Regions from separate parts of the Saccharopolyspora sp. NPDC002578 genome, predicted to be linked through region 2. Evidence: riboswitches for the same ligand, from Rfam matches in the RefSeq annotation. Region 2 holds a riboswitch; each other region holds the start of a gene.
The links. Region 2 has a riboswitch for glycine ahead of gcvH (glycine cleavage system protein GcvH). Riboswitches for the same ligand answer to the same signal wherever they lie in the genome.

Region 1 (11,281 bases), on a different contig from region 2:
ACGCCGCGACCGGTCCGATCTGGTCCCGCACCGCGGCGACCAGCTCCGCGCGCAGCGCCTCCGGATCCGCCTGCACCCCTGATTTGAGCACCACGAAACCGCGCGGCACCTGGCCCTTGAGCTCATCGCGCACACCGATCACGGCGCACTCCGCGACCGCCGGGTGCGTCGCCAGCACCGCCTCCATCGAGCCCGTCGAGAGCCGGTGGCCCGCCACGTTGATCACGTCGTCGGTGCGGCCCATGACGAACACGTAGCCGTCCTCGTCGACGTGCCCGCTGTCGCCGGTGAGGTAGTAGCCCGGATAGCGCGACAGGTACGACTCGACGAACCGCTCGTGATCGCCCCACAGCGTCGGCAGCATGCCCGGCGGCAGCGGCTGCTTGATGCAGATCGCGCCGTCCGCACCGGTCGGCAGCTCCTCGCCCGCCTGGTCCAGCACCCGCACGTCGAAACCCGGCACCGGGACCGTAGGCGAACCCGGCTTGATCGGCATCGGCTCCAGCCCGCGCAGGTTCGCGCAGATCGGCCAGCCCGTCTCGGTCTGCCACCAGTGGTCCACCACCGGCACCTCCAGCGTGCGCACCGCCCACTGGTAGGTCTCCGGATCGAGCCGCTCACCCGCCAGGAACAACGTGCGCAGGCCGGAGATGTCGTAGCGGGCGAGCTCGGCGGCCTCGTGGTCCACCCGCTTGATCGCGCGGAACGCGGTGGGGGCGGTGAACAACGCCTTCACCCCGTGCTCGGCGATGACCCGCCAGAACGCCCCCGCGTCCGGGGTTCCCACCGGTTTGCCCTCGTAGACCACCGTCGTGGCCCCGGCCAGCAGCGGCCCGTAGACGATGTAGGAGTGCCCGACGACCCAGCCCACGTCGGAGGCCGTCCAGAACACCTCGCCGGGGCCGATGTCGTAGATCGCGCTCATCGACCAGCGCAAGGCCACGGCGTGGCCGCCGTTGTCGCGCACCACGCCCTTCGGGCGACCGGTCGTGCCGGAGGTGTAGAGCACGTACAGCGGATCGGTCGCCGCCACCGGCACGCAATCGGTGGGCTCCGACGCGGCGAGCTCCTCGGCCGCGTCCGCCTCGCCGGGGCCGAGCTCGGCGCGCACCTGGTCCCGCTGGAAGATCAGCACGCCGCCTTCCGGGCGGTGCTCGGCGAGCCGCAGCGCCTCGTCGACGATCGGTTTGTACTCGACCACGCGGTTCGGCTCCAGGCCGCAGGACGCGGCCACCAGCACCGTCGGCCGGGCGTCGTCGATCCGCGCGGCGAGCTCCTTGGGCGCGAAGCCGCCGAAGACCACCGAGTGGACCGCGCCGATCCGCGCGCACGCCAGCATCACCACCAGCGCTTCCGGGATCATCGGCAGGTACACGATCACGCGGTCGCCCTTGCCGACGCCGCGCGCCCGCAGCGCTCCCGCGAACCGGGACACCCGGTCCAGCAGCTCGCGGTAGGTCCACCGCGACACCTGCCCGGTCATCGCCGAATCCCAGATCACCGCGTCCTGGTCGCCGCGCCCGTCGCGGACGTGCCGGTCCAGCGCGTTGAAGCAGGTGTTGAGCACTCCGTCCGGGAACCACCGGCCGGAGTCGTCCAAGGCCCTGGTCGGGGCGCGGTCCCAGTCGACGGCCGCCGCGGCGTCCAGCCAGAACCCCTCGGGGTCCGTGCGGCTGCGCTGGTAGGCGTCGGCGTACGCACCCATGGTCATGACCTCCCGCTGGCGGTGTCGACGAGCCCCAGAGTCCTACCCGACGACGGGCGTTCGCGCCAGCATCCGCGCCGCGCCGGGCCCGGGACGCGCTCCGTCCCGCGCGCCGCCGTGCGACAGTCCACAATGGGCGATCGACGGGCCGGTCGGTTTCCGTCGCAACAACAAGATGATCGTGTGTTTCGCGACGAACGGTCGGTGTGGTTTCTGCCGCGCCGAACCCGCGCACTTTCAAGATCATCCGCTCGTCGGTGCGGTCCTCCCGCTGGGCGCACCCCCGTCGAATTCAGGGGAACGTGCGGTCATGGGTCGAACACAATGCGTGGGTGGGGAGGCGGCCGGATAACGCGCACCGCGGTTCGGTCGACAACCGTGATGGAGGTGTCGAGCATTGATCAGCGTGGAAACGACTCACCGGGACGGCATCGTCGACGATGATGCCGAGACGGCGGAACTGCCCACCACCCCGTGCAGCGTGGTGTGGAGCGGCGGCCACTCGTTCGTCCTCGAAGGCGTGGGCGGGCGCGCCCGCTGGGCGGGCGTCGACGACCGCGGCCGGGCCCGCTTCCTCACCGACGCGGAACTGCAGCGCCGCGGCTGGAGCCACAACCGCGGTTGACCGGTCCGCCCACCCCCGGCCGCTCCGGCCACCGCAAGGGGGGTGTGGCACCCTGATCCGAGCGGGCGCCCGAGGCGCCCGAGACCCGCAGGCGCAGGTGAGCGCTTCGCGGTGGATCGACAACCGTGTCAGGGAGGGCTGTGGTGCAGGACGCCGACGGCACCACGGCCGGAGCCAAAGGCCAAGGTGAAGCGGGCGATCCCACGTCCCCGGAACCGGCGGGCTCCAGCATGGCCGAACACGACGAACCGGACCGGGGCGCGGAAGCCCCGGAGCGGTCGTCGCAGTCCGCTGAACGACCGGAACCCGACGCGGAGGCCCCGGCGCCCGATCCCGGCATGGCCCGGATCAAGGAAGTCGCCGCCGGCGTCTGGGACGACCCCTGGCTGACCTGGCCGAACCTGCTGTCCCTCGTGCGGCTCGCCGGCGTCCCGCTGTTCCTGTGGCTGCTGCTCGGGCCGCAATCCGACCTGCTCGCGCTGCTCGTGCTCGTGGTCAGCGGAGCCACCGACTGGCTCGACGGCAAGCTCGCCCGCTGGCTCGACCAGTACAGCCGCGTGGGCGAACTGCTGGACCCCGCGGCCGACCGGCTCTACATCGTCGCGACGCTGATCGCCTTCGTGCTCCGCGACGTGATCCCCTGGTGGGCCGCCGCGGCGCTGATCGGCCGCGACGTCGTGCTCACGCTGTGCCTGCCGGTGCTGCGCTGGCACGGTTTCGAACCGCCGGAAGTGCACTACCTCGGCAAGGCCGCGACGTTCTGCCTGATGTACGCGTTCCCGCTGTTGCTGCTGGTGCAGGAGGACTTCGCCTTCGAAGGCGTCGTGCGCCCGGTGGCCTACGCCTTCACCTGCTGGGGCGGCGCGCTGTACGTGTGGGCGGGGGTGCTGTACCTGATGCAGGTCATCGCCGCCGTGCGCGCCGCGCGCTCCCGACCGGCCTGACGCCCGCGCCTTCCTCCTGGAGCGACCCGGCCGGGATCCGGTGCCGTGTCGATCACGGCGTGCCCATCTTGCGGTCGAAAGCGGCCGCGACCTACGCTCGCGTGGCCCGTCGCGATCACTGCGCGCGGGTGCGGTGGCGCACTTCGGCCCCCGCTCCACGGCTCGACGAGGAAGGCGGGACCCCAGTGGCCCCGGACGGGATCAAGTACACCCAGGAGCACGAGTGGGTGCTGCGCACCGGCGCGGACACCGTGCGCGTCGGGATCACCGACTACGCCCAGCAGCAGCTCGGCGACGTCGTGTTCGTGCAGCTGCCCGAGGTGGGGGAGACCGTCGAAGCCGGGGGTGGCATCGGCGAGGTCGAGTCGACCAAGAGCGTCTCCGACATCTACGCGCCCGTGGCCGGGGAGATCGTGGCCCGCAACGAGCAGCTCGACGAGCAGCCCGAGCTGGTCAACTCGGCGCCGTTCGGCGACGGCTGGATGATCGAGATCAAGCTCGCCGACCCCGCCGCGCCCGACGGCCTGCTCGAGGAGAGCGACTACCAAGGCCTCATCGACCAGGGATGATCGTTGATCTCGGGTTCGCAGGCGGCTTGAGGTGGGAGTCCCGCGTCTGCGACCTGGGACGGCACGGTACGTTTGAACGCACTTGCACGACCCATCCGCGCAGAGGAGAGCTCAGGTGAGCCAGAACGACGGGCCCGGCGGCGTTCCGCCGGAGCAGTCACCGGAGACCACCTCGGTCTTCAGGCCGTTCCTCTCGGAGCCGGAGAGCACCGAGAGTGCGACCCCGGAGCCAGCGGCCTCCGGGGTCGATGCGCTGCCCGCCGGGGCTGCCCTGCTGGTGGTCAAGCGCGGCCCGAACGCCGGGTCGCGATTCCTGCTCGATCGGGAGACCACCAGCTCCGGACGCCACCCGGACAGCGACATCTTCCTCGACGACGTGACGGTGTCCCGTCGGCACGCCGAGTTCAGGCGAGAGGGCAACGACTTCGTCGTCGTCGACGTCGGCAGCCTCAACGGCACCTACGTCAACCGGGAACCGGTGGACACCTCGGTGCTCGCCAACGGCGACGAGGTTCAGATCGGGAAGTTCCGGTTGGTGTTCCTGACCGGTCCGATCGAGGGCCAGGGCCGCTGAGCCGAGCGTTCCGCGTACCGAGCGCATCGGGGCGGCGCCTTGCGGCGTCGCCCCGATCGTGCTCGGCGGGCACCGCAACCCGGTCCGCCGCACGGCCGATGATCTTCACGGCCGTTCGGCGCCGCCGGCGGGCGGTCGCGTTACGAGGTGCTTTCCGCAGCGCGCAACGGGTTCTGCGGATGGCGGTGCGGTGTATCGTGGCGTTGGGCATCGTTCGCGTCGGGAGCGGTCGGAGTCCTTCATCGGACGGGCCGGTCGGCGACGCCGCGCGAGCTCGCTCCACGAGGGACCTCCGGGTGTTCGCGGAGGGCGGCGGCGTCAGGAACCGCCTCGGAACGATGTGCGGACCGAGTCGGACAAGGGAATGCCGGGTATCGGCGATCGGCCGGTACGCGGCCGTGAACGGGCCGGAAGAGCCGTCCACCGAGCGGGAATTCCGGGCGGAGGCGATGGCCACCGCCGTATCGCGGGTAGCGTCAGAGGCGTCGGTGCGCGATCCTCGACCAAGGATGTCACGCTTCGGCGCGCTGGAGGAGGCGATGAGACGATGAGCAGCGAAATGCGCGTCGTCGGCGTGCGAGTGGAACTACCAGCCAACCAGCCGATTCTGCTGCTGCGCGAGACCGAAGGCGAGCGGTACCTGCCGATCTGGATCGGATCGGTGGAGGCCACCGCGATCGCGCTGGAGCAGCAGGGCGTGCGACCCGCCAGACCGCTCACCCACGACCTGCTCAAGGACGTCATCGGCGCCCTGGGGCGGGACCTGGAAGAGGTGCGGATCACCGATCTGCAGGAGGGTACGTTCTTCGCCGAACTCATCTTCGACGGGGATGTGCGGGTCTCGGCACGCCCGAGTGATTCGGTGGCGCTGGCGCTGCGGGTCGGAGTGCCGATCCACGCTGACGAGTCGGTGCTGGACGAAGCCGGGCTGATCATCCCGGACGAGCAGGAGGACGAGGTCGAGAAGTTCCGGGAATTCCTGGACTCGGTCTCTCCGGAGGACTTCCGCGGCGCCGATACGTGATCAGGTGAGCGGACGTGCGGTCCGCTCACCCCCGGTGCCGTACCCGGCTCCCGGTGCGAGTTCGCACCGGGAGCCTTTTCGCGTTCGGCGAGCGGCGCGAGCCGGAGCGGGGACGTCACACCCGGGGTGGGCGGGCGGCTCCGCGCGTCGCGTTGACCCGCTCACGGGCCGGGCTTACCGTCGGAGTGCGCGAATCGCCCCGATGTGATTTTCCAGGTCGGGGAAGGTCGAAGCCCCGGTTCCATGATCGTTCCCCCGTTCGGCGGATGATCATGCGTCGAGCCGGGTTCTGGTGGTTCGCCGGCCTCGGGCCGGGCGAGGGGAGGCAGGCGTGGTGGAGCGAGCACCTGGCGAGGATTCCGCCGCGGAGCAGTCGGCGCCGTTCCCCGACACCGCGCTCCCGGACGAGCTCGTCGGCTACCGCGGACCCGCGGCGTGCCAGATCGCCGGCATCACCTACCGGCAGCTGGACTACTGGGCGCGCACCAAGCTGGTCGGCCCGTCGATCCGCGGCGCGGCGGGATCCGGGTCGCAGCGGCTGTACTCGTTCAAGGACGTCCTGGTGCTCAAGGTCGTCAAGCGACTGCTGGACACCGGGGTCTCGCTGCACAACATCCGGGTCGCCGTGGAGCACCTGCGCCATCGAGGCGTGCAGGACCTGGCCAAGATCACGTTGTTCAGCGACGGCACGACGGTCTACGAGTGCACCTCCGCCGAGGAGGTCGTGGACCTGCTGCAGGGCGGTCAGGGCGTGTTCGGGATCGCGGTCAGCGGCGCGATGCGCGAGATCACCGGGACGATCCACGAGTTCCCCGCCGAGCGGGCCGACGGCGGCGAGCACGAGGAGCCGGTCAACGACGAGTTGTCCCGCCGTCGCCGGGACCGCCGCACGGGCTGAGCGCCTCGCCCCGTGACGGGGGCGTCACCGCCGGTCAGCGCCGTGCCCGGCGCACCGGAGTGATCGAGCGGGATGAAGATCGCACTTTCGGTCGTCACTGGATCGGGTAGGCTGCTGAGCATCGCTGACCCCGCGCGGGAGAGTTCGCCGGTGACCTGGTCACCGGCGGCGCCGAAGGAGCAAACCCTCCCCGACAACCTCTCAGGCCTGCTGGACCGCACGGGCGAGATACCTCTGGAAAGAGGGACCACCGGTAGGTGGTTCCCCGCCGACGGTGCAAGCCCGGTCGCCGTACCGGGTGAAGCTCTCAGGCGTTCGTATCGCGGACGGTGACAGAGGGGGAGAGCAGCATTCGTGCTGCCGCCCTGTGTCCGTCGCGATGAATGAGGTGTGGCGATGACGACCGAAGACCGTATCCCGCTGGCCGCCCTGGAACACGGCACTCCGTTCGCCGACCGCCATGTCGGGCCGTTGCCCGCCGAGCTGGCGCGCATGCTGGACGTGATCGGTGTCGGCTCGCTGGAGGAGCTGGGCCAGGCCGCGGTGCCCGAAGGCATCCGCGAACGGGACCTGCAGCTGGCCCTGCCGGAGCCGGCTACCGAGGCCGAGGCGCTCAAGCAGCTCCGGGACCTGGCGCGGCTCAACAGCCCGCACACCGAGATGATCGGGCTGGGCTACTACCCGACGATCACGCCGCCGGTGATCCTGCGCAACGTGCTGGAGAGCCCCGCCTGGTACACGGCGTACACGCCGTACCAGCCGGAGATCTCGCAGGGCAGGCTCGAGGCGCTGCTGAACTTCCAGACGATGGTCGCCGACCTGACCGGTGTTCCGGTGGCGAACTCGTCGATGCTGGACGAGGCCACCGCCGCCGCCGAGGGCATGACGCTGGTGCGCCGCGCGGGCCGGGCCAAATCGCCGCGCTTCGTGGTGGACGCGGACGTGATGCCGCAGACCCTGGAGGTGCTGCGGACCCGCGCCGAACCGCTGGGCATCGAGGTGATCGTCACCGACCTCGCCGCGGGTCCCGAGGCGCTGCCGGAGGACGACTTCTTCGGCGTGCTGCTGGCCTACCCCGGTGCCTCCGGCGCGCTCCGCGACCACGAGGCGATCATCGAGCGGGTCCACGAGCGCGGCGGGATGGCCGTGGTCAGCGCCGACCTGCTGGCGCTGACGCTGCTGCGCGCTCCCGGTGAGATCGGTGCCGACGTGGTGGTCGGCACGACGCAGCGCTTCGGCGTGCCGATGGGCTTCGGCGGCCCGCACGCCGGGTACATGGCGGTGCGCAAGGGCATCGAGCGGCAGCTGCCGGGCCGATTGGTCGGCGTGAGCGTCGACGCCGACGGCGACCAGGCCTACCGGCTCGCCCTGCAGACCAGGGAGCAGCACATCCGCCGGGAGAAGGCGACGAGCAACATCTGCACCGCGCAGGTGCTGCTGGCGGTCGTGGCGTCGATGTACGGCGTCTACCACGGCCCGAGCGGGCTGCGGGCCATCGCGCGCCGGGCGCACCGGATGGCCGCTGTGCTGGCGGAGCGGTTGCGCCGGGGCGGGGTGCGGATCGAGCACGCGGAGTTCTTCGACACGATCGTCGCGCGGGTTCCGGGCAGGGCAGCGGAGGTCGTGCGGGCGGCCCGCGAGGGCGGCATCAACCTGCGCCACATCGACGACGACCTCGTCGGCATCAGCTGCGATGAGACCACCACCAGGGAGACGCTGGTGCGGGTGGCCGCCGCGTTCGGGATCGAAGGCGGCTCGGTGGCCGACGTCGACGCGCTGGACGCGGAGACCGCCGACGCGCTGCCCGGCGTGCTGCGGCGCACCTCGGAGTACATGACGCACCCGGTGTTCCACACCCACCGCTCGGAGACCTCGCTGCTGCGCTACCTGCGCCGCCTGTCGGACTCCGACGTCGCGCTGGACCGGAGCATGATCCCGCTGGGGTCCTGCACGATGAAGCTGAACGCGACCGCGGAGATGGAGCCGATCACCTGGCCGGAGTTCGCCGAGGTGCACCCGTTCGCGCCCGCGCAGGACGCGACGGGGCTGCTGGAGATCGTGCGGGACCTGGAGCGCTGGCTCGCGGAGATCACCGGCTACGACGCGGTGAGCCTGCAGCCGAACTCGGGCAGCCAGGGCGAGTTCGCCGGGTTGCTGGCGATCCGCGCCTACCACCACAGCCGTGGTGAGTCGGCCCGCGACGTGTGCCTGATCCCGGCCAGCGCGCACGGCACGAACGCCGCGAGCGCCGTGATGGCCGGGCTGCGCGTGGTCGTGGTGCGCTGCGACGACAAGGGCAACATCGAGCTCGACCACCTGCGCGAAGTGGTGGACCAGCACCGCGACGACCTCGCCGCGATCATGATCACCTACCCGTCCACGCACGGCGTCTACGAGGACACCGTGGAGCAGGTGTGCGGCCTGGTGCACGACGCGGGCGGCCAGGTCTACGTCGACGGCGCGAACCTCAACGCGCTGATCGGCCTGGCGCGGATGGGCAAGTTCGGGTCCGACGTCTCGCACCTGAACCTGCACAAGACGTTCTGCATCCCGCACGGCGGTGGCGGTCCCGGCGTGGGCCCGATCGGGGTGCGCGAGCACCTGGCGCCGTTCCTGCCGAACCACCCGCTGCAGCCCGCGGCCGGTCCGGAGACCGGTGTGGGCCCGATCAGCGCGGCGCCGTGGGGCAGCGCGTCGATCTTGCCGATCTCCTGGGCCTACGTCCGCATGATGGGGTCCGACGGGCTGCGCCGGGCGACGCTGACGGCGGTGGCCGCGGCGAACTACGTGGCCCGCCGGCTCGACGAGTACTTCCCGGTGCTCTACACGGGCACCGGCGGTTTCGTCGCCCACGAATGCATCCTGGACCTGCGGCCGATCACCAAGGCCTCCGGCGTGACGGTGGACGACGTGGCGAAGCGGCTCGCCGACTACGGCCTGCACGCACCGACCATGTCGTTCCCGGTGGCCGGGACGCTGATGGTCGAGCCGACGGAGAGCGAGAACCTCGCCGAACTCGACCGGTTCTGCGAAGCGATGATCGCGATCAAGGACGAGATCGACAAGGTGGCGAGCGGTCAGTGGCCCGCGGACGACAACCCGCTGAGCCAGGCCCCGCACACCGCCGCGTCGCTCGCCGGTCCTTGGGATCACGCCTACAGTCGAGCGGAGGCCGCCTACCCGCTGGGTACCGGGACGCAGAAGGTGTGGCCCGCGGTGCGCAGGATCGACGGCGCGCGGGGCGACCGGAACCTGGTGTGCTCGTGCCCTCCGCTTTCGGCGTACGAAGGCTGATCGTCCTGCGGGGGTGAGCGGGTGCCGTGGGCGATGCACTACGGTGGGCGGCTCCATCATCCCAATCGCCTCCGAGAGGAGTGCAGCAATGCTCACGATCAGCGAGAGCGCAGCTGAGGTCATCAAGGTCGTCCTGGCCGGCGGTGACTCGCCCGAGGGTTCGGGGCTGCGCATCGCCCCGGTCGCCGACGAGGCCGGTCAGGCCGAGTTGCAGGCGGCGATCGCCAGCGAGCCGCAGGGAGACGACCAGGTGGTGGAGGAATCCGGTGCTCGGGTCTTCCTCGAGCCGCAGGCCGCGGAGCTGTTGGGCGACAAGGTGCTCGACGCCGAGCGCGACGACAACGGCGAGCTGAACCTGGCCGTCCGGGACTGAACGTGATCGGCCCGCCGCCTCGGTGGCGGGCCGATTCGTTCGTTCCGGACGGGGCAGCGGCGGTGAACGTGCCGGCCAGGCCCGATCGGGCCTGGCCGTCGTGCTGTCCGGGGTGCCCTCGACGAGGGCGGCCTCATGGAGCGGCGTGCGGCTCCACGGTGAGCAGGTCCTCGCAGGCCTCGATCAGGCGGGCGCGCAGCGGGGCGGCGCGGTCGGCGAAGTCGCGCTGCCTGCGCACGTACTCGGCGCGGCCCTCGGGCGTCTCCACGGCGATCGGCTCGTAGCCGAGCTCGCTGAGGTCGTACGGGCTGGCGCGCATGTCCGCCTCCCGGATCTCCACCGCGAGTTCGAAGCAGTCGGCGACGAGTTCGGCGGGCACCAGCGGGTCCAGCTTGTAGGCCCACTTGAACATGTCCATGTTGTTGTGCAGGCAGCCGGGCTGCTCCAGCGCGACCTGCTCGGCGCGGGTCGGTTGCAGCGCGTTGAGCGGCCGGGCCGGTTCGGTGAAGAAGCGGAACGCGTCGTGGTGACTGCACTTGATCGGCATCGACTCGACGACCTCATCGGTGCCCGCGTGCCCGAGCCGCAGCGGCCACGCCTCGTGGCGGACGTCGCCGGGGGAGGTGCGGTAGAGCATCGCCCACTCGTGCAAGCCGAAGCACCCGAGGTGCGGGCGCCGGGAGCGCACGGCGGTGAGCAGTCCGTGCACGAAGCGCGCCGTGTCGCGGCGCTTCGCGGTGAGCACGGCGGGATCGAGCGCGACCCCGTCGGGGGTGGCGCGGTAGCCACGGCGTTCGAGGAACTCTTCGCCGCCCTCCAACGCGACCCCGAGGCCGGGTTGCCAGCGTTCCAGCAGCGACGGCTTGTGGGAGTAGTAGGTGAACAGGAAGTCCATCACCGGGTGCTTGTGCCCGGCGCGCTGCCTGCGCCGGTGCGGTCCGGTCCAGCGTTCGACCCGCTCCTGGTGCGCGGCTCGGCGGGCCCGCCATTCCTGTTCGCCCAGCACTCGCATAGTGCCGCCAGGATAGGCGGCGGCGGGTGCGGGCGTTCCGGCGGTCCCGGGCCCGTCCGCGTCGGTGCCGGGCTTGCCGAGTCCGTCAGCCCGCCGGGGCGTCGGCGGCTCGCAGCGTCTCCAGCAGGGCCCGCAGCCGGTCCGGGATCGGGGCTTTGGTGCCTTCGGGGCTGCGGCAGGCGAAGGTCATCCGGCCGTAGGTGACGAGCTCGCCGCCCCTGGTGAACTCGAAACCGAGCGTGTACGAGGTGGCGCCGATCCGC
Region 2 (5,843 bases):
CCGGTGCGAGCAAGGGAACCTTCCTGTCATCGGTCGCTGTGCGCCCCGGTGCGGCTTCCTCGTCGGGGCGCTCATCAACCCAGGCACAACACTCACTTTGGGGTGACTTGAAGCAACCAGAAAGCCCTGGATAGATCACCCGAGGGTCACCGCGATCCACGACCGAGAACCACGATCTGGTGATCTTCGGTCTCGGGTGCGGAAATCGTCGGGGCACTGCCGATAAATCTGTGCGGAACCTTCCCCAACCCCTTGGAGCGCACAGACATGTCCGGCACCCGGTTCGTTCGTGGCTTTCTGCTCGCGGCGATGGCCGCTCTCCTGCTCACCCCGGCGATGGCGAACGCCACCGCGACGACGAGCCACCTGACGCTCACGATCGCGAGCAAGAACCGCGCCGAGGAGCCGCGCACCGTGCAGCTGCGGTGCGAGCCGACGGGCGGCACGCACCCGAAGGCCGCCGAGGCCTGCAAGACCCTGCTCGCCGCGGGGGGCAACTTCGATCAGATCGGCCAGTCCCAGACCGGTGCGCAGTGCACGATGGTGCTCCGGCCGGTGATCGCCAGCGCGCACGGAACCTGGCAGGGCAAGCCGGTGCACTTCGACAAGGAATTCGGCAACAGCTGCCAGGCGACGTCGAACTTGGGCACCGTCTTCGACTTCTGAGGCTCGCCGCCGGACACCGGCTCTCGCACGGCGCGGGCGCCGGTGTCCGCGTGGAGCAGCGGGTGCGCGCACTCTGCAGCGGCTCGTTGCGCCGGTCGCACTACGGTGGCCGCATGGCTTCCGAGAACGACGACCCCGCTTGTAGGCGCTGGCCACATCGGCTCTACGGGGTAGGTGACGAACCCGATCCCCGGTTCACGCTCGCCAACGAACGAACGTTCCTGGCGTGGATCCGGACCGCGCTGGCCCTGATGGCCGCGGGAGTCGGCGTCGAGGCCCTGAACGCCGCGGCGGGCACCGGCTCGGATCCGCTGCGCACCTCGTTGGCGGTGCTCCTGCTGCTGGCGGGCGTCGTGTGCAGCGTGGCGGCGTTCGGCCGGTGGATGACCATGGAGCGGGCGCTGCGCACGAACTCCCCGCTGCCACCGCCGAAGCTGGCGCCGATCCTCGGGTTCGGCCTGGGCTTGATCGGGCTCGGCGCGCTCGCGCTGCTGCTGATCAGCGGGTTCTGAGGATGCCGGACGAACGGCGGGGTCCGTGGGATCCCGGTTTGCAGATCGAACGCACGACGCTCGCCTGGTTGCGCACCGGGCTGACGTTCGTCGTGGGCCTGATGGTGCTGCTGCGGTTGCTGGTGCACCGCAGCGCGGTGGCCGCCGCCGTGTGCGCCGCGGTGGCGATCCCGCTCGCGGTCGCGATCACCGTGCTGTCGTGGAGCAGGCATCGGCAGGCGGAGCGCAGGTTGCGCGCCGAGGACCCGTTGCCGGACGGCGCGCTGCACGCTTCGCTCACCGCGCTGGCGGTGCTGGCCGGGCTGATCGGAACGGTGTACGTGCTGCTGATGTGACCGTGCCGCGCCGGGGCCGTCGAGGCCCGGCGCGGCACGACCGGTTCACGTCGTCAGGCCACCGCGAGTTCGATCTCGACGTTGCCGCGGATGGCGTTCGAGTACGGGCACACCGAGTCGGCCTGCTCGGTCAGCTGCTGCGCCTGCTCGCGGTCGATGCCGGGCAGGCTCACCGACAGCGAGACGTTCAGGCCGTAACCGCCCGCACCGTTGCTGCCGATGCCGACCTGGGCGGTCACCGAGGAATCGGTGATGTCGGCCTTCGCCTTGCGCGCCACCAGCTGCAGCGCGCTGTGGAAGCACGCGGCGTAGCCGGCGGCGAACAGCTGCTCGGGGTTCGTGGAGTCCCCGCCGGGGCCACCCATCTCGCGCGGCACCGCGAGGTCCAGGTCGAGCACGCCGTCGGACGAGCGGGTGCGTCCGCCCCTGCCCTCGCCGGTCGCGGTCGCCTCGGCCGTGTACAGCGCTGCCATCTCAGTCTCCTTCTGTCGTGGTCCCGCGCAGGAGCTCGTCGGTGATGGGAACGCCCGCCGCCACCGCGGCCCGAGCCCGCTCCGCGGCCTCGTCCACGTTCGCCGTGAGCCGTTCGAGCGTCGAGCGCAGTTCGCGCACTTCGTCGAGTCCCATGCCGATCGCGGCGAGGACTCGATGCGGCACGACCGCCGCCCGTTCCCGGAGTTCGCGCCCCTCATCGGTCAGCCCGACCTCGACGGAACGCTCGTCCCGAGCGCTGCGCCGCCGCGCGACCAGGCCACCGGCTTCGAGCCGCTTCACCAACGGCGACAACGTCCCGGAATCGAGCCGGAGCGTCGCCCCGAGATCCTTGACCGCCAGCGAATCGCGTTCCCAGAGCACCAGCATCACGAGGTACTGCGGGTAGGTCAGCCCCAGCTCGTCGAGGAACGGCCGATACAGGTTGGTGAACGAGCGCGACGCGCTGTAGAGCGCGAAGCACACCTGCCGATCCAGCGACAGCACCGAGTCCGAACTCATCCCGCCTCCTGCACGAGATCGACACTAGCCCCAATTTGAGTTGCCCGCAACTGAGTTGTGCGCAACTCAATGCGAGGAAGGGAACCTTCCTGTCACCCGGTGCCGCCACGCTCCACCGACCCGGGCACGCGACGATCGGAATCGGCACCTCACCACACCGGCTCACCGCGACGAGCGCGGACGAGCAGACCGTGACAGGAAGGTTCCCTTCCTCACGTGGATGACAGGAAGGTTCCCTTGCTCGCCCTGCCCGCCCGGAGCGGGCCTGCGTTCGGGCAGGGCGGCGGGATCAGCACTCGATGACGTTGACGGCGAGGCCGCCGCGAGCCGTCTCCTTGTACTTGGCCTTCATGTCGCGGCCGGTGTCGCGCATGGTCTTGATGACCTTGTCGAGCGAGACGACGTGGCTGCCGTTCCCGCGCAGGGCCATCCGCGCGGCGGTGACCGCCTTGACCGAGGCGACGGCGTTGCGCTCGATGCACGGAATCTGCACCAGGCCACCGATCGGATCGCAGGTGAGCCCGAGGTTGTGCTCCATCGCGATCTCGGCGGCGTTCTCCACCTGCCACGGCGTCGCACCGAGCGCCTCGGCGAGCCCGGCCGCCGCCATCGAGCACGCCGAGCCGACCTCGCCCTGGCACCCGACCTCGGCACCGGAGATCGAGGCGTTCTCCTTGAACAGCACGCCGATCGCCCCCGCCGCCAGCAGGAAGCGGATCACGCCGTCCTCGCTGGCGCCGGGAACGAAGCGCACGTAGTAGTGCAGCACCGCGGGAACGATGCCCGCGGCCCCGTTCGTGGGCGCGGTGACGACCCGGCCGCCCGCCGCGTTCTCCTCGTTGACCGCGAGGGCGAACAAGGTGAGCCACTCCATCGGATCGTCCTGCTCGGTGAGGCTCGCCCGCAGCGCCGCCGCGCGCCGGTTCACCTTCAGCCCGCCGGGCAGCACTCCATCGTTGCTGCACCCGTTGTCGACGCATTCGCGCATCACGCCCCAGATGTGCAGCAGCTGCGCGCGGATGTCCGCCGCGGAACGCCACGACAGCTCGTTGTCGAACATGACGTCGCTGATCCGCGATCCCGAATCGGCCGCCCTCGCGAGCAGTTCCTGCCCGGTGCGGAACGGGTGCCGGACCGCGGTCTCGTCCGGTTTGATCCGGTCGGTCCCGGTGGCGCCGTCGTCGACCACGAACCCGCCGCCGACGGAGTAGAACACCGCGGCGCGCAGTTCACCCGAGGTACCGAACGCGGTGAACCGCATGCCGTTGGGATGCAGCGGCAGCGATTTCCGCCGGTGCATCACGAGGTCGCGATCGACGGAGAAGGCGATGTCGTGCTCGCCCGCCAGCGACAGCCGGCCACCGGTGCGGACGGCGTCCACCCGGTGTTCGACCGCGGCCGGATCCACCGTCTCCGGATCGTGCCCTTCGAGCCCGAGCAGCACCGCTTTCGGACTCCCATGACCATGCCCGGTCGCTCCGAGCGACCCGAACAGCTCGGCTTTCACCCTGGTGACCTCGCCGAGCAGACCCTCGGTGCGCAGGCGTGCCGTGAACATCCCGGCGGCCCGCATCGGGCCGACGGTGTGCGAACTGGACGGCCCGATGCCCACTGAGAAGAGGTCGAAGACGCTGATCGTCACAGATCCGTCCCCCTCAGCCCGGCTTACTCACCACCGGTCAACTGGGCGTATTCCTGCGCCGTGAGCACAGCACCGGTCTGCTCGGCACGCACGTCGAGCAGCCAGCCCTCGCCGAACGGGTCCCCGTTGACCACCGCGGGGTCGTCCGCCGCCGCCTCGTTGATCGCCACGACCTCGCCGGTCACGGGCGCGTACAGGTCGCTGACCGACTTCGTCGATTCCAGCTCGCCGCAGGTCTGGCCCGATTCGATCCGCTCGCCCACCTCGGGGAGCTGCACGTACACGATGTCGCCGAGCGCTTCGGCCGCGAAGGGCGTGATGCCGATGCGGACCAGGTCACCGCGGTCCTCGATCCACTCGTGTTCCTCGGTGTAGCGCAGCTGCTCGGGCAGGGACATGGAGGCTCCTCACCATCGTGGGCACAGGTGTGCCCGGGTTCGTGGGCCTCCCCCTCTGTTGCGGAACCTGAGAGCTTCACCGCGTCGTGCGCGGTTTGCACCGTGGGTGCGGCGCCGGAGCGCGCGCTTTCCAGAGTCGCCTCGCCCGAGCGGTCATGGGTGCCTGAGAGTTTGCAGGGAGTGTTTGCTCCTTCGGCGCCCCGTCGGCGCGGGGTCTCTCCCGCCCGGGATCTGCGGCATATGCGGTTGTGGACGTGCCCAGCAACGATAAACGGGCACCCGTCGGTGTCAATGCCCCCTCGCTCCGGATCACACGGATCGAGAGAGGAAGGGAACCTTCCTGTCACCGGTGACAGGAAGGTTCCCTTCCTCGCCTCGCGGAGCGCGGGGTTGCGACCGAATGGAGCTACCCGGGCAGGATTGGTCAGACCACCCTGGGCAGATGGATCACAAGACACGAGGCGGGGTCGCGGCGCCTCGCGCCGGGCGGGCCGCCGCGCTGGTGCTCTCCGCGATCACGCTCAGCACCGGTCTGGTGCTCGCTCCACCTGCGCACGCGGCCCCGGCGGTGGGGGTCTGGTTGACCACGAAGGACGGCCAGAGCAAGCTCGCGCGCCAGCCCGACGCGGAGTTCGGGGCGGGCGGCGGGAACGAGACGATCACGGTCGACCCCGGGACGACGTACCAGGCCGTCGACGGGTTCGGGGCGGCGCTGACCGACTCGTCGGCTTGGCTGGTGAACAACTCCCCGCGGCGCGACGAGATCATGTCCCGGCTGTTCGACGCGGACACCGGAATCGGCCTGACCGCGTTGCGGCAGGTCGTCGGCGCCTCGGACTTCGCGCGCTCGACCTACAGCTACGACGACGTGCCCGCCGGGGAGAGCGACTACGAGCTGGCGGAGTTCTCGATCGCTCACGACGAGGCCGACATCCTGCCGCTGCTACGACGGGCCGGGGAACTGGCTCCGGAGCTGAACGTGGTGGCGACGCCGTGGAGCGCGCCCGCGTGGATGAAGTCCAACGGCTCCATGGTCGGCGGGGAACTGCCGGCGCAGAACTACCAGGTCTTCGCCGACTACCTGGTCCGCTTCGTGCAGGCATACGAGCAGGCCGGGGTCCCGATCGACTCGCTGACCCCGCAGAACGAACCGTTGAACGATCCGCCGTCGTACCCGGGCAGCCCGATGTCCCCGGAAGCCCAGGCGGCGTTCATCGGCAACGACCTCGGTCCGAAGCTCGACGCCGCGGGCCTGGACACGAAGATCCTGGCCTACGACCACAACTGGGACGACACC
Region 3 (6,089 bases), on a different contig from region 2:
GGAAGTTCCGGGCGGTCCTTTCGAGGTTCGTGGTGCCCCGAGGGCGGTGCGGTCTCAGGCGGACCGGCGGTAGAACGGCAGCTCGACGACTTCCACGTCGATCGACTTGCCGCGGATGTCCACCTGCAGGGCGGTACCGGGGGCGCTGTGCGCGCGGTCCACGTACGCCATCGCGATCGGGTGGCCCAGCGTCGGTGACGGTGCACCGCTGGTGACCTCGCCGATCTCGGCGCCGTCGGTGTCGAGCACCCGGTAGCCGTGCCGCGGAGCGCGGCGGGCATCGGTGCGCAGGCCGACCAGCGTGCGCTCCGTCGGCGCTTCCGCGACCTTCGCCAGCGCTTCCTTGCCGACGAAGTCGCCGGGCTTGTCGAGCTTCACGACCCGGCCCAGGTTCGCGTGGAACGGGGTCAGGGACGCTGAGAGCTCGTTGCCGTACAGCGGCATGCCCGCTTCGAGCCGCAGCGTGTCCCGGCAGGACAGCCCGGCGGGGATGAGGCCGTGCGCGGCGCCGGAGTCGGTCAGCGCCCGCCACACGGCGGGGGCGTCGGCGGGCGAGGTGAACAGTTCGAAGCCGTCCTCGCCGGTGTAGCCGGTGCGCGCCAGCAGCACGTCGGCGCCCGCTACCACGCTCGGGTACCCGGCGTAGTACTTGACGCCGGAGAGGTCGGTGCCGGTCAGCGGCGCCAGGATCTCCACGGACTTCGGGCCCTGCACGGCGATCAGCGCGTAGTCGTCGGAGACGTCCTCGTGCGTCGCGTCGAACCCGGCGACGCGGTCGGCGAGCTCGGCGGAGACCACGGCCGCGTTCGCGGCGTTGGCGACCACCAGGTACTCCGACTCGCCGAGCCGGTAGACGATCAGGTCGTCGAGCACTCCGCCGTCGGCGTTGCACAGCATGGTGTAGCGGGCGCGACCCTCGGTGATCGTCGAGGCCTTCGCGACGAGCGCGTAGTCCAGCGCCTCGGCGGCCTGCGGGCCGCTGATCTTGATCTCGCCCATGTGCGAGAGGTCGAACAGGCCGGCGGCGGTGCGCACGGCCTGGTGTTCGGCGGTGTCGCCGGTGTAGCGCACCGGCATCCGCCACCCGGCGAATTCGGTGAAATGTGCGCCCGAGGACGCATGGATCTCCCCTAGCGGTGTCTCTCTCAGGGAGGGGGAAGACGACGTCATGGTGCGGAACTCCTCCTCGTGGGCACCGATCACGTCCGAGGGGACCGGTTGCGGCCACTTCCAGCAGAAACCATATCCGGGGTCCCTCGACGGCGACGGGCGCGGGCGTGCGCTGGCCGGTCTCCCCGGAGTCATTGGCCTGAGAGTTTCACCGCGCGTCGGCGGCTTGCACCTTGGGCGAGGGACGCGTGTCCCTGCTTTTCTCCGTGATCGCCTGGTGTCGTGCGGTGCGGGGCCTGAGAGTTTGTTGGGGAGGATTGCTCCTTCGGCGCTGCACCCAGGAATCGCATCCTGCACGGACCAGGGGCTCCTGGCGGGGCGCAGACTCTCCCGCTCGACGTCGTCGGCGTGTTCGTCTCGTCTTCTGTTGTGTTCAGAAACGCTACGGAGATCACACATCGCAGTCAACCGAACGTGAGCGTGATCCCGTTACCCTCCGAAGTCGTCCGCATGGGCCGTGACCTGCTCGTACTGCACTCGCAGGCCGTCGACCAGGGCTTGCAGCGCGACCTCGAAGCTGGCGTCGTCGATCTCCGCCGCGTGCTCGCGCAGCAGGTGCGCGTTGCGCAGGTGCGGGAACCGGTCGTCGTAGATCTCGGCGTCGTCGACGAACCCGCCTGCGAACGATCCCATCGCGGCGCCGACGACGAGGTACTTGGTGGAGGCGCCGATCATCGTGGCGTACCGGGGTGGCCAGCCCGCGCTGGTCAGGCCGCCGTGCACCGCGTCGGCGCGGCTCAGCGAGGTTTCGCGGCGGGCCGGGCCGGAGGCCATGAACGGCACCAGGTTCGGGTGGGCGGCCAGCGCCGCCCGGTAGGAGCGGGCCCAGCGCAGCAGGCCGGTGGTCCAGCCGGCGGCGAAGCCGGTGGTGTCCACGGTGGCCATCACGTCGTTGGCGACGTCGTGCAGCAGGGCTTCCTTGGTCGCGACGTGGTTGTACAGCGAGGCGGCGCGGACTCCGAGCGCTTCGGCGAGCTTGCGCATGGACAGCGCTTCGAGCCCGGACGTGTCGATGATCACCAACGCGTGCTCGCGGATGCGTTCCGGTGTGAGCTGGGGACTCTTCGGTCTGCCCATGCCGCGCTCCTGCCTGCCATCCGGCCCTGCGCCGTGGCGTTCCGATGCCGCACCGTGTTCGGCCGGTTGCCCTGCGGCGACTCCGCACAGTGTCCGGGGCGGTGGTCTTGCCGCGGTCCGCGGGGTGGTCCTAGAGTCCAAAACTAACGACGTTAGTCGCCAGGTGTCCATCGGCGGGCGCGGTGCGGGCCCCCGATCGGCGTCGGGCGACGTCCTCACGGAGGTGGACGATGGTCAACGACGACGAGTCCTCGGCGCCGATCAAGCCGCAGACCACGCTGTCGCTGGTGTCGGTGCTCGCCGAACCGGCCAGGATCACGCCACGGGCGACCGCGGTCGTCGAAGGCGCCGAGCAGGTCGACTACGGCGAGCTGTGGGAACAGGTCCGCGCGCACGCCGCCGCGCTGCGCGCTCGCGGCGTCGAACCGGGCGACCGGGTGGCGATCGTCGCGCCCAACGTCATCGACTTCGTGCGCGCCTACTACGCAGTGCTCACCGCGGGCGCCGTCGTCGTTCCGGTGCCGCTGCTGCTGGTTCCCGACGAGGCGGCGTACCTGCTGCGCAACTCGGGCGCGAAGCTCGTCATCGGCCACACGAGCCAGCTCGCCCTGGCCGCCGAATCCGCGCGCCGGGCCGGCATCCCGCTGGTGTCGGTCGGTTCCGGCGGACCGAGCCAGGACGCGCCGCCGTCGCTGTCGGCGGAGGCTGCGGACGCCGAACCGGTGCGCGCGTTCGAGACGCGTTCCCCGGAGGACCCGGCGGTGATCTTCTACACCAGCGGCACCACCGGCCGCCCCAAAGGCGCGGTGCTGACCCACCTCAACCTGGTCATGAACGCGACGGTGAACGCGTTCGACGCCAACGACACCCGGTCCGAGGACCTGGTGCTGGGCTGCCTGCCGCTGTTTCACGTGTTCGGCCAGACGGTGTCGCTGAACACCACGTTCCGCGCGGGCGCCACGCTGGTGCTGCAACCGAAGTTCGACCCGGCGGAGGCGCTGCGGCTCATCCGCGACCACCGGATCACGCAGCTCAACGGCGTGCCCACGATGTACATCCGGATGCTGGAGGCCGCGGGCGACGACGCCGAGGTGCCGAGCCTGCGGATGTGCGTTTCCGGTGGCGCCGCGCTGCCGGTCGCGGTGCTGGAGCGGTTCCAGCGCCGCTTCGGCGCCCCGATCCACGAGGGCTACGGCCTGTCGGAGACCTCGCCGACGGCGACGGTGAACCAACCGGCGTTCGGCCCGCGCGCGGGCACCGTCGGGCACGCGCTGTGGGGCATCGACGTCGAGGTCGCCGAACCGTCCGTGGAGGACCGCATCGAGCTGCTGCCCGCGGGCGAGGTCGGCGAGATCGTGGTGCGCGGCCACAACGTGTTCGCGGGCTACCTGGACGACCCGGAGGCGACCGCGGCGGCCGTCGTCGACGGCTGGTTCCGCACCGGCGACATGGGCACCAAGGACGCCGAGGGCTACGTGTCCATCGTCGACCGCAAGAAGGACCTGATCATCCGCAACGGCTACAACATCTACCCGCGCGAGGTGGAGGAGCTGCTGATCCGGCACCCCGCGGTGGCCCAGTGCGCCGTGATCGGCCTGCCCGACCCGGGGCGCGGCGAGGAGGTCTGCGCCGTGGTCGTGCCCGAACGCGGCGAGGAACCCGACGAGGCGCTGGGCAAGGCGATCACCGCCTGGGCGGCGGAGCAGACCGCGCACCACAAGTACCCGCGGCGCGTGGTGTTCGTCGACGAGCTGCCGCTGGGACCCAGCCACAAGGTCCTCAAACGCGAACTCCGCTCCCGGATTGGAACGGCTGGCTGAGGTGGTCGCTCAGCGGAACCTCAGCGGCTTCCTCGCTGCGGGATCGATTTCTCATGTAGCTCCCTACACCACGAAATCGCTGTCCTCGCGAGGAAACCGCTGAGAACCCGCCGGTGGTTCTGTTGCTCAAGCTGGTCACTGCTCAGCGGCTTCGCCGCTGACAGGACAACGATCGAAGACTCATCGTGCACGGACGTCTCACTCCCTCGACCTCGCCGAAAGGAAACGCCACCGATGGTCGACTTCTCCCTCACCGAGACCGAACGCGACATTCGGGATTGGGTGCGCACCTTCGTGCAGCGCGAACTCGTGCCGCTGGAGCAGGAGGTGCTGCGCCGCGAGCGCAACCACGAGCGCGGCCTGACCCGCGAGGAGCTCAAGGACCTCAGGCAGAAGGCCCGTGACGCCGGGTTCTGGGGCGTGCAGACCCCGGAGGAGTACGGCGGGATGAACCTCTCCGCGGTGCTCACGGCGCTCATCGAGATCGAGCTGGGCCGCACGTTCGTGCCGTTCAGCTTCGGCGGCTACGCCGACAACATCCTCTACCACGCCAACGAGGACCAGAAGCAGCGCTACCTGGTGCCCACCATCGAGGGCGACCGCAAGTCCTGCTTCGCGATCACCGAGCCCGGCGCGGGTTCGGACGCGAAGAACCTGCGCACCACGGCCCGCAAGGAGGGCTCGGAGTGGGTGATCGACGGGGAGAAGACGTTCATCACCGGCGGCATCGACGCCGACTTCACGATGGTCTTCGCCGTCACCGACAAGGAGAAGGGCGCTGACGGCGGCGTCACCTGCTTCCTCGCCGACCGCGACGCCGGCTGGCGCTCGGAGCCGATCGAGATCATGGGCGAGTGGGACCGCCAGCCCGCCTCCCTGGTCTTCGACGGCGTGCGGGTGCCGGAGGAGAACGTGCTCGGCGAGGTCGGCGGCGGGTTCAAGCTGGCCATGCAGTGGATCGGCCGCGGCCGCTACCTGCTGCCCGCCCGCGCCCTCGGCGGGTGCGAGCGCATGATGGAGATGTCGATGGACTACGCCCGCAACCGGCAGACGTTCGGTGCGCCCATCGCGGATCGCCAGGCCATCCAGTGGATGATCGCGGACTCCGCGGTCGAGATCGAAGCGCTGCGCTGGCTGGTGCTGCAGGCGGCGTGGCAGGCCGACCAGGGTGCCGACTCCCGGCACGCCCAGTCCATCGCGAAGCTCTACGGCGGCACCCGCGCCAACGAGATCGTGGACCGGATGCTGCAGATCCACGGTGGCATGGGCTACACCCGCGAGCTGCCCATCGAACGCTGGTACCGCGACATCCGGCTGCTGCGGATCTTCGAGGGGACCGACGAGATCCAGCGCCGCACCATCGCCCGCAACCTGCTCAAGGGCCACGCCTCGGTCAGCGGTGTGCTCGGATGATCGGTGGGCCCTCGATTCCGTGTCCGAATTGCCGGTAGCCTGGTGGCAGGCATGACCGACCGGCCCGACTGGGAGCTGCTATGTCGTTGTTCAAGAAGCTGACCGACTTCGCCAAGAGCCCGCAGGGCAAGAAGGCGATCGACCAGGCGAAGCGATACGCGAGCGACCCGAAGAACAAGGCCAAGATCGAGCAGGTGAAGAACCGCTTCACCGGCGGCGGCAAGGGCAACAGCAGCCACTGACCTCCCGCTTCCACGATGCCCCCGGCGTGCAGCCGGGGGCATCGTCATGCGGATGGGGCGTAGTGGAAGACGGGCACCGGTTCGGCATGTCCGGCGGTGAGGTCGCGCAGCAGCTCCAGCGCGGATTCGGCGGTGTCCGAGGTGAGGTCGGCGAACGCCAGGTGCAGCGTTCGCCCTTCGGCTCGGGCCGTGGCGAGCGCGTCAGGTGCTTGTCTGATCAGCTCTTCGGCGACCGCGCGGTTCTTCACCCAGAGCTGTTCGAACCCGGACAGCAGCACCGCGCTCCGCCCGGAGGCCCGCAGTGCGTCGGTGAGCGTGGTCGAGCCGGGCGCGATTCGGTCGAGCAGCGTCTTCCGGTCGGCGGCGT

Region 1: it holds a riboswitch for glycine, as region 2 does, so the genes downstream of both, gcvP (aminomethyl-transferring glycine dehydrogenase) here and gcvH (glycine cleavage system protein GcvH) in region 2, are expected to answer to the same signal.
Region 3: it holds a riboswitch for glycine, as region 2 does, so the genes downstream of both, gcvT (glycine cleavage system aminomethyltransferase GcvT) here and gcvH (glycine cleavage system protein GcvH) in region 2, are expected to answer to the same signal.

What each region holds. Positions count from the first base shown of each region.
Region 1 covers NZ_JBSFWJ010000001.1:308,995-320,275, reverse strand. The annotation lists gene ACWD38_RS01445 (propionyl-CoA synthetase) at 1-1,711, opposite strand, end outside; gene ACWD38_RS01440 (hypothetical protein) at 2,112-2,330, shown strand; gene ACWD38_RS01435 (CDP-alcohol phosphatidyltransferase family protein) at 2,669-3,274, shown strand; gene gcvH (glycine cleavage system protein GcvH) at 3,460-3,843, shown strand; gene garA (glycogen accumulation regulator GarA) at 3,959-4,417, shown strand; gene ACWD38_RS01420 (bifunctional nuclease family protein) at 4,965-5,441, shown strand; gene ACWD38_RS01415 (MerR family transcriptional regulator) at 5,773-6,339, shown strand; glycine riboswitch at 6,465-6,567, shown strand; gene gcvP (aminomethyl-transferring glycine dehydrogenase) at 6,736-9,633, shown strand; gene ACWD38_RS01405 (iron-sulfur cluster assembly accessory protein) at 9,722-10,006, shown strand; gene ACWD38_RS01400 (3-methyladenine DNA glycosylase) at 10,140-11,018, opposite strand; gene ACWD38_RS01395 (thioesterase family protein) at 11,104-11,281, opposite strand, start outside.
Region 2 covers NZ_JBSFWJ010000003.1:703-6,545, reverse strand. The annotation lists gene ACWD38_RS02610 (SSI family serine proteinase inhibitor) at 310-666, shown strand; gene ACWD38_RS02605 (YidH family protein) at 780-1,178, shown strand; gene ACWD38_RS02600 (DUF202 domain-containing protein) at 1,217-1,513, shown strand; gene ACWD38_RS02595 (organic hydroperoxide resistance protein) at 1,567-1,986, opposite strand; gene ACWD38_RS02590 (MarR family winged helix-turn-helix transcriptional regulator) at 1,988-2,506, opposite strand; gene ACWD38_RS02585 (L-serine ammonia-lyase) at 2,796-4,148, opposite strand; gene gcvH (glycine cleavage system protein GcvH) at 4,172-4,546, opposite strand; glycine riboswitch at 4,592-4,686, opposite strand; glycine riboswitch at 4,687-4,779, opposite strand; gene ACWD38_RS02575 (glycoside hydrolase family 30 protein) at 4,989-5,843, shown strand, end outside.
Region 3 covers NZ_JBSFWJ010000087.1:13,978-20,066, reverse strand. The annotation lists gene gcvT (glycine cleavage system aminomethyltransferase GcvT) at 55-1,170, opposite strand; glycine riboswitch at 1,289-1,385, opposite strand; glycine riboswitch at 1,386-1,513, opposite strand; gene ACWD38_RS27085 (TetR/AcrR family transcriptional regulator) at 1,600-2,247, opposite strand; gene ACWD38_RS27080 (long-chain-fatty-acid--CoA ligase) at 2,478-4,067, shown strand; gene ACWD38_RS27075 (acyl-CoA dehydrogenase family protein) at 4,302-5,480, shown strand; gene ACWD38_RS27070 (hypothetical protein) at 5,561-5,722, shown strand; gene ACWD38_RS27065 (hypothetical protein) at 5,767-6,089, opposite strand, start outside.